Regions from separate parts of the Streptomyces marokkonensis genome, predicted to be linked through region 2. Evidence: riboswitches for the same ligand, from Rfam matches in the RefSeq annotation. Region 2 holds a riboswitch; the other holds the start of a gene.

Region 1 (4,157 bases), on a different contig from region 2:
CCGGCCCCTCCCTTCCCCCCGGCCGCCGCGTGGCCGCCGTGGTCGCCCTGGTCCCCGTACTGGTGGCACTGGCACTGTGGGCCTTCGCCTGGCCGGCCGCCCGTACGGCACCCCGCGAGCTGCCGCTCGGCGTGGCGGGAGCACCCGCCGCCATCGCGCAGGTGGAGCAGCGGCTCACCCAGCGCGAGGGCGCCTTCGAGATCCACCGCTACGCCGACGAGGCCGAGGCCCGCGACGCCGTCGAGGACCGGACCGTGTACGGCGCGGTGGTCGCCGGTGACCGGGGTCCGAAGCTGCTCACGGCGTCCGCGGCGAGCCCCGCCGTCGCCCAGCTGCTGCGGCAGGCGATGACCGGGCAGGCATCCGCCGCGGGGGCTCCGGTCCAGGTCGTCGACGTGGTGCCCGCTTCCGGGGCGGATCCGCGCGGCGCGGCCCTGAGCGCGAGCGTCCTGCCGCTCGCGCTGGCCGGGATCGCGACCGGCGCCGCGGTGACCCTGCTGGGACTGCGCGGCGTCCGCGCGGCCGTCGCACTGACCGGCGCCGCCGCGTCGACGGGCCTGGTCGCGGCGGCGATCACCCACACCCTGCTCGAAGTGGTCACCGGTGACTGGTGGGCCGTGGCCGCCGTGTTCGGGCTGTCGGCCCTGGCCGTCGGGGCGGGCGTCGCCGGGCTCGCGGCACTGCTCGGGCGCGCGGGACTGGGACTGGGCGGGGCCGTGATGATGCTGCTGGGCAACCCCTCCTCGGGAGTGTCCTCGGCCCCGGAGATGCTGCCCCGGCCGGCCGGGATGATCGGCCAGTGGCTGCCGCCGGGCGCGGGCGGCTCACTGCTGCGCTCGGTGTCCTTCTTCGACGGCGCCGCGGCGACCGGCCCCGCGCTCACCCTCACGGGGTGGGCCCTGCTGGGGCTGGGCGCCGTCCTGCTCGGCGGCGCACTGCGCCGACGCGCACCCGGCGGCTCACCGGCGGCCGACCGGACCCGGACATCGGTACCGGCCGCCTGAGCCCGGGCAGCCCGAAACCCAGCCGTGCGCCGAGCAGGCCGTGCGCCGACCAGGCCGTACGCAGGGAGGTCGCGGACCCCGACGCGGTGACCGGGAGCCACGGACCGGTCGACGCACGGGTTCGTGAAGCCGGCCGCGGCACGCGGGCCGTGATGTTCCCGGGCAAGCGCGCCGACCTGCCGTCGCGCGGGTGGTGACGCGTCAGCCGGCACCGACCGGCCCTGCGGAAGGGCAGGCGCCAGTGATCTCGTCGTACGGGCCGATGAGTTGGCCCGCGTCCGCATGCGCCTGGAGGAGATCCTCGCACGGCACCCGGGCCGCACTCCCGAGCAGGTATCCGCGGACATCGAGCGGAAAACGGTCCTGGACGCCGTCGACCTGCTCGGGCGCATCAACCCCGCGCGGGACGGCTACACCTGTCGCGCACTGCGAACTGCCCAGGCGCTGGTCGACAGGGCGACGGCCCTGCGCGACGCACCGGCACCGATGCACCGGCAGGGCGAGACGCAACTGCACGCCACCCCCCTGGCCCGGGCGCTACGCGTACTGGACGGTGAGCGGCGGACTGCGCGCGTCAGCCTTCCACCGTGTTCCGGCAGTTGACGCACCTGAGGGTGAAACGGACCAAACGGCGTACCCCCTTTCGGCGTAGGAACACCACTGATTTCCGACTGGCCGAGGTTGCGCAACTCTCGTGCCCGCACGGCCGAACGACCTGCTCCGCCGCTGGTCCGGAGGTCGGCACCGCATTCGGCAGTCACTCGAACACGGAGGCGTCCACCCGAACGGGTGAGTGGCGAGTAACAACACAAAGGGCACGTTCCATTGGGAATCTCCCTCTGGACGAGACAAGATCCGTGACTGACGACAAGCCCCCGCCGCAGCGGCGGGGCGGTCCGGGCGGACGCCGAGTCCTGCCGCCGCCCGGACGACCGGTCGACAGGAGTGGATCGGCAGGAGTGGAGGACCCGAGCACGACGGGTCGCCGGAACGGTCATCTCCGCGGGAGAGGCACCGGACCGAGCAGCCCTTGGGGTGAAGCCGCACTCGTGCGGCCGGGCAACTTCGCCAGCCCGAATCCGACAGGTCATCCTTCACAGGCGGCTGACGAAGGGTTGCGCATGTCCGCGCTCAATCGTGTCCCGTCGCTGATGGCCCGAGCCGGTACGGCCTCGGCCCTCACCCTCGCCGCCATCGGCGGATCCGTCGTGGTCCCCGGTGCCGCCTCCGAGGCGGCCGCGGCGACCTACGGGACGAAGGCCCTCAAGATCGCGGCCTCCAAGAAGGGTTCACCGTACGCATGGGGCGCCGTCGGACCACGCAGGTTCGACTGCTCCGGGCTGACCCTGTATTCGTTCAAGAAGGCCGGCAAGAAGCTGCCGCGCACCGCGGCTCAGCAGTACAACAAGACACGTCATATTTCCGCCAAGAGCCGCAAGGCCGGGGACCTGGTCTTCTTCCACTCGGGCCGCAGCGTCTACCACGTCGGCATCTACGCCGGGAAGGGCAAGATCTGGCACGCCCCGAAGACCGGGGACGTGGTGCGTCTGCAGAAGATCTGGACCGGCAGCGTCTGGTACGGCCGGGTCAAGTAGGCGCCCGAGGGGGAGACGGCGTCGTGACCCGCCGTCTCCCCCTCGGGTGCGTGGTATGTGCCTGCGGCGCTCCGAAGGCCTTCGGCGCCTCACCGCTGAGTCTTCTGCCGGCCGGAGACCCGCCCCACGGCCGCGGCGGGCTCGGGGGGCACCGGATCGCTCGGCGGCGTCCAGGGAAGTTCGACGGAGATGGTCTTGCCGCCCTCTCGCGTGGCCCGCACTCTCAGCTTGCCGCCGCACTCCGCCGTCAGCCAGCGGATGATCACCAGGCCGCGGCCGTTGTCCTGCTGGACGGCGGCGGGGAGGCGCTTGGGGAACCGCGGATGGCTGTCGGTGACGCCGATGCGCAGCCGCTCGTCACGGTCGAGTGCGAGGTCCACCGTGAAGGTGGGTGACTGGCCGAGGGTGTGCTGGACCGCGTTGGTCGTCAGCTCGGAGACGATGAGCCGGACGGTCTCGGACACATCTGTGTCCGCCGGCAGGCCCCACTCCACCAGCGTGCCGACCACATACGTGCGCGCGACGGCCACCGAGGCGGGATCGCTCGGCAGAGTGACGGATGCTTCCAGATGGTCTGCCATGGCGAGGTAGTCCCTTTCCCACGGGACCGCGGCCCGACATGGAGCGGACGGTTCGAGTACGGTCCCGGACTGGTGCTTCGCCGTCAGACTGCCACCATCAGGCCCGTGGAGGGCGGCGATCCACCAAGATGTGCATATATCTGTCGCTCGATGCGGTGAACTCTGCGACGGCAGAGCGTATTTGGGCGGCTCTTAGGGAGTAGGGGAGTGGCCCATGCAGCATGGTCCCGTGGTGCGACGCCGGAAGCTGGGCGCGGAGCTGCGCGCCCTGCGCACATCGGCGGGGATCACCAGCGGCGAGGCGGCCCGGCTGGTGGGCTGGCACCAGTCGAAGGTCAGCCGGATCGAGACCGGGACGAGCGGGGCGAAACCGGCCGACGTGCGGTTGCTGCTGGACGCCTACGGCGTGGCCGACGACCAGCTGCGGGAGCTGCTGGTGACGCTGGCCGGCTCCGACGACGCGGGCGGCCGCAACCACTGGTGGCACGCCTATCGCGGGGTGCTGCCGCCGACCTACCGCGACTTCATCAGCCTGGAGTCCCAGGCGAGTGCGATGCGCACGCTGGAGACCACGGTGGTCCCCGGGCTGCTGCAGACGCCGGAGTACGCCCGCGCGGTGACGCGCGCCGCGGTGGACGGGCTGCCGGAGGAACGGCTGGACACGCTGGTGGAAGTTCGGCTGGCCCGGCAGGACGTGCTGCGGGCGCCGACGCCGCTGAGACTGAGCGCGGTCCTGGACGAGTCGGTGCTGCGCCGGGAAGTGGGCGGACCCGGAGTCATGGCCCGTCAGCTGGCGCGGCTGGTCGAGGCCGCGCGTCTCCCCCATGTCCGGCTCCAGGTGCTGCCGTTCGCCGCCGGGGCGCACATCGGAGTCACCGGCCCTTTCGTAATCTTTTCTTTTTCGAGCACTTCCGATCTAGATGTGGTTGTTCTCGACCACTTGACGAGTAGCCTGCACCTCGAGCGGAAAGAAGACC
Region 2 (4,157 bases):
CGGGGTGGCGGGAGACGAGTGGTGGTGCGGCCAGGTGACGTGGACGACGGCGAGGGAGCGTACGCCAGGGCCGGCGGCCGGCTCCCCGGCGATCCCGTGCCCGACCCGGGCCTCGGCGACCGTCCGGGGCCGGGGCCGGGGCCGTCGGCCGTCGGCCGGATGCGGCGGTGGCGGTCCTCGTACGGGCCGTACGGGCGGGCCTTCGTGCGCCTGCTCCCCGTACTGCTGATCGTCGTCGCCATCCTGTACGACCTCTTCACCCCGAGGTACTTCACCGCCGGCCCCCTCTACACGGCCGCACCCCTGGTCGCCGCCCCGATCTACTCACGGCGTGGCACGGCGCTCACCGGTGTCGCCGTGGTCGCCGCCGTCATCGGGCTGCAAGTGAGCATGGGCGTCGTCCACTTCGTCGACTCCCTCACCGAGCTGATCACCATCGCGACGGTCGCCGTGCTCGCCGTCCTCGTCAACGCCTTCGTCCGCCGCACCGGCGAGCGACTCGTCTCCGTCCGCGAGATCGCCGAGGCCGCCCAGCGGGCCGTGCTGCCCGAACCGGCCGAGCGGATCGGCGGGTTCGAGATCGCCGCCTGCTACGAGGCCGCGCAGGCCGACGCCTTCATCGGCGGCGACCTGTACGCGGTGCAGGACAGCGCGCGTGGCATCCGGCTCATCGTGGGGGACGTGCGCGGCAAGGGTATGGGCGCGGTGGCCGCCGTCGCCGTCGTGATCGGCGCCTTCCGGGAGGCCGCCGAGCAGGAGGTGACCCTGGAGGCGGTGGCGCAGCGGCTGGAACGGGCGCTGGCCCGCGAGGGCACCCGGCGGGACGGGCTGGACGCCTTCGAGGGCTTCACCACCGCCGTACTCGCCGAACTCCCGCACGGCGACGGGATCGTCCGCATCGTCAACCGAGGCCATCCGCCGCCCCTGCTGCTGTACGCCGACGGCACCCTGCGCCCGCTGCCCGCCCGGGAGGCGGCGCTGCCGCTCGGCATGGGTGAACTGGGGGTGTGGCCCGACCGCGCGGAGGAGGCGCCGTTCCCCGGCGGAGCCACGCTGTTGCTGTACACCGACGGAGTGTCGGAAGCCCGCGACGGCCGGGGCGAGTTCTACGACCCGCACGCGCGGCTGGCCGGTCGCGTCTTCCGCCATCCGGAGGAACTCCTCGGCACCCTCGCCGACGACGTGCGCCGGCACTCCGGGGGCGGCATGGCGGACGACATGGCGCTGCTCGCCGTAAGACGACCTTGATCAACATTACCTGCCGTGACGGGTCGACCCCCCTCCGCATAACAACTGACACAACGTCAGAAACTCGTGGCGTGAAAGGGAATACCGAAGCCGGGTCAACTCGCCCGGTTTTTGCCGGTCATGAGGCGTACGTCCCGGCCGGATTCGCTAATGATCAAGAGGAACCGCTTGGAATCCGAGCCTCGCGTCTATTAACGTTCGATAACGCAGCGCGGTCGTCCCAGCCGTCACAGAAGGCGGCTCCGTGCGCACGCGCCGAATCCCGCAAGGGAACCGGGGAACCACCACATTGGGGTGAATCGGGCGTATGACGCCGTGGAGACACGGCGGATATACGCGCGTAGGAGACCTTCCTGCTCCGAACCCGTCAGCTAACCCGGTAGGCGAGAGGGAAGGAAAGGAGTGCGCCCACGTGGCGTCCAACAGGCCTGCCCCCGAGGCCCCGTTCGTGCCGAACCAGCACGAGACCGACACCTTCGGCTACGACGGCTACCGTCCCGAAGAGGGCCCCTGGGAGGAATGGAATCCCACCGCGGAGTCCATCCGTCCCGTACGGGGCAAGCACCGCGTCGCCAAGCAGCGCGGCGGACTCGCCCGCAGTTCCACCGTCCTCGGCGTCGGTGTCATAGCTGCCGTCGGCGCGGGCGGCATGGCCAGCGCGCAGACCGGCAAGCCGCCGGTGTCGATCTCCATGCCGGACCTGCCGAACGTCGGCTCGCTCATCTCCGACGAGGAGGAGCCGGAGCCCGAAGGCTCCGCCACCCCGCTCAGCGGCGTCACCACGGTCGCCGCGGACACCTCGGAGGGCACCTCCGACGCCGGCGAGACGCTGCGGGCCCGGATCATGGCGCAGGCCGAGCAGCAGCAGGCCCAGGTCGAGGCCAAGGCCGCCGCCGAAGCCGCCGCCGCCGCCGAGGAGAAGGCCGCGGAAGCCGCCGCCAAGGCGGAGAAGGAGGCCGAGGCCAAGGCCGCCGCCGCCAAGAAGAAGGCGGAGGAGGAGGCCGCGAAGAAGGCCGAGGCCGAGCGTCTCGCGAAGCTGGCCAAGCAGTACACGCTGCCGACCTCCTCGTACACGATCTCCTCCAGCTTCGGTCAGGCCGGCGCCTACTGGTCCTCCGGCTACCACACGGGCCTCGACTTCGCCGCCCCCACGGGCACGCTGCTCAAGGCCGTCCACAGCGGCACCATCACGTCGGCCGGCTACGAAGGGTCGTACGGCTACAAGACCGTGCTCACCCTCGACGACGGCACCGAGATCTGGTACGCCCACCAGTCCTCCATCAACGTCAGCGTCGGCCAGAAGGTCACCACGGGTGACGTCATCGGCCGCGTCGGCGCCACCGGCAACGTCACCGGCGCCCACCTCCACATGGAGGTCCACACCAGCGACGGCGGCGGCATCGACCCGATGGCGTGGCTGGTGAGCAAGGGCCTCACCCCCTGAGACCCCTGAGCCCCGCCTCGCGCGCCGCCCGTCCCCGCCTCTCCCCCTGATCACAGCCCGCCGCCTCTGATCCCCCGGCGGTCCTGACGGCGCCCCCCCCCGACGTCAGGGCTGCCGGTTTGCGCGAACTTTGCGCCGTCACCGGAATCATCGGGTCCGCCGCGCTCGTTGACGCAGGACATGACTTCTCTGCGCAAGCTCGGCTCCTCCGACCTGAAGGTCTTCCCCCTCGCCCTCGGCGGCAACGTCTTCGGCTGGACCGCCGACCAGGACACCTCCTTCGCCGTCCTCGACGCCTACACGGCGGCCGGCGGCAACTTCCTCGACACCGCCGACTCCTACTCCGCGTGGGTCGACGGCAACAGCGGCGGCGAGTCCGAGACCGTCATCGGCGAGTGGCTCGCCTCCCGCGGCAACCGCGGCGACGTCGTCCTCGCGACCAAGGTCAGCCAGCACCCCGAGTACCCGGGTCTGAGCGCCGCGAACATCAAGGCCGCCGCCGACGCCTCGCTGCGCCGCCTGGGTACCGACCACATCGACCTCTACTACACCCACTTCGACAAGCCCGAGGTGCCGGTGGAGGAGATCATCGGCGCGCTCGACGAGCTGGTGAGGGCGGGCAAGGTCCGGCACATCGCGGCGTCCAACATCTCAGCCGAGCGGCTCGAGGCCTCTCTCGCCTTCTCCGACCGCGAGGGCATCGCCCGGTACGTGGCCCTCCAGCCCCACTACAACCTGGTCTCGCGCGACACGTACGAGGGCGAACCGCGCGACCTCGCGGAGCGGGCGGGCCTGGCCGCCGTGCCGTACTACTCACTCGCGTCCGGCTTCCTCACGGGCAAGTACCGGGCCGGCGCGACGGTCGACAGCCCGCGGGCCGGCGGTGCCGCGAAGCACCTGGAGACCGAGCGCGGCCGGCGGGTCCTCGCGGCCCTGGACGAGATCGCCGAGGCGCACGACGCCCCCGTTGCCACTGTCGCCCTGGCCTGGCTGGCCGCGCAGCCCACGGTTACCGCGCCGATCGCGTCCGCGCGCACGGTGGAGCAGCTGCCGGCGCTGCTGGGGGTGGCGGAGCTGAGCCTGACGGAGGACGAGGTCGGAAGGCTGACACAGGCGTCGGCCTGAGTCCGGTCGCGGCCGTTACGGCCGCCGGTAGGGGGCGTACGCGCTGTACGGCCGGTACGGATGGCCCCAGGGCGGTACGGCCACCGGTGCGGGCGGCGCGGTGGCCCGGCACGCGTGGTCCAGGGCCGGGCGCGCCACGTCGCGCCGGTGCCACAGGGCGTCCAGCAGTTGCCGTTCCCGTACGGCGAAGTCGGCGCCCGCCCCGCCTCGGCGTCCGCGCTGCCGCAGGAACGCCAGCGAGGTCGCGTACGCCTCGTACTGCGCCACCGCCCGCGCCGCCTCCTTCCCGGAGTGCCGGTGTGCGTGCTGCCGGGCGATGCGGCGGGCGCGCATCGAGCCG

Evidence for each region. Region 2 has a riboswitch for cyclic di-AMP ahead of ABEA26_RS23360 (M23 family metallopeptidase). Riboswitches for the same ligand answer to the same signal wherever they lie in the genome.
Region 1: another riboswitch for cyclic di-AMP. It lies ahead of ABEA26_RS16820 (C40 family peptidase); the one in region 2 lies ahead of ABEA26_RS23360 (M23 family metallopeptidase).

What each region holds. Positions count from the first base shown of each region.
Region 1 covers NZ_BAABCQ010000059.1:14,893-19,049, reverse strand. Annotated here, with positions in the region: gene ABEA26_RS16830 (ABC transporter permease) at 1-1,004, shown strand, start outside; partial or broken gene ABEA26_RS16825 (ATP-dependent Clp protease proteolytic subunit) at 1,236-1,607, shown strand; cyclic di-AMP (ydaO/yuaA leader) riboswitch at 1,978-2,122, shown strand; gene ABEA26_RS16820 (C40 family peptidase) at 2,126-2,599, shown strand; gene ABEA26_RS16815 (ATP-binding protein) at 2,689-3,180, opposite strand; gene ABEA26_RS16810 (helix-turn-helix domain-containing protein) at 3,395-4,157, shown strand, end outside.
Region 2 covers NZ_BAABCQ010000103.1:6,036-10,192, forward strand. Annotated here, with positions in the region: gene ABEA26_RS23355 (PP2C family protein-serine/threonine phosphatase) at 25-1,248, shown strand; cyclic di-AMP (ydaO/yuaA leader) riboswitch at 1,492-1,649, shown strand; gene ABEA26_RS23360 (M23 family metallopeptidase) at 1,661-2,692, shown strand; gene ABEA26_RS23365 (aldo/keto reductase) at 2,873-3,817, shown strand; gene ABEA26_RS23370 (PrsW family intramembrane metalloprotease) at 3,833-4,157, opposite strand, start outside.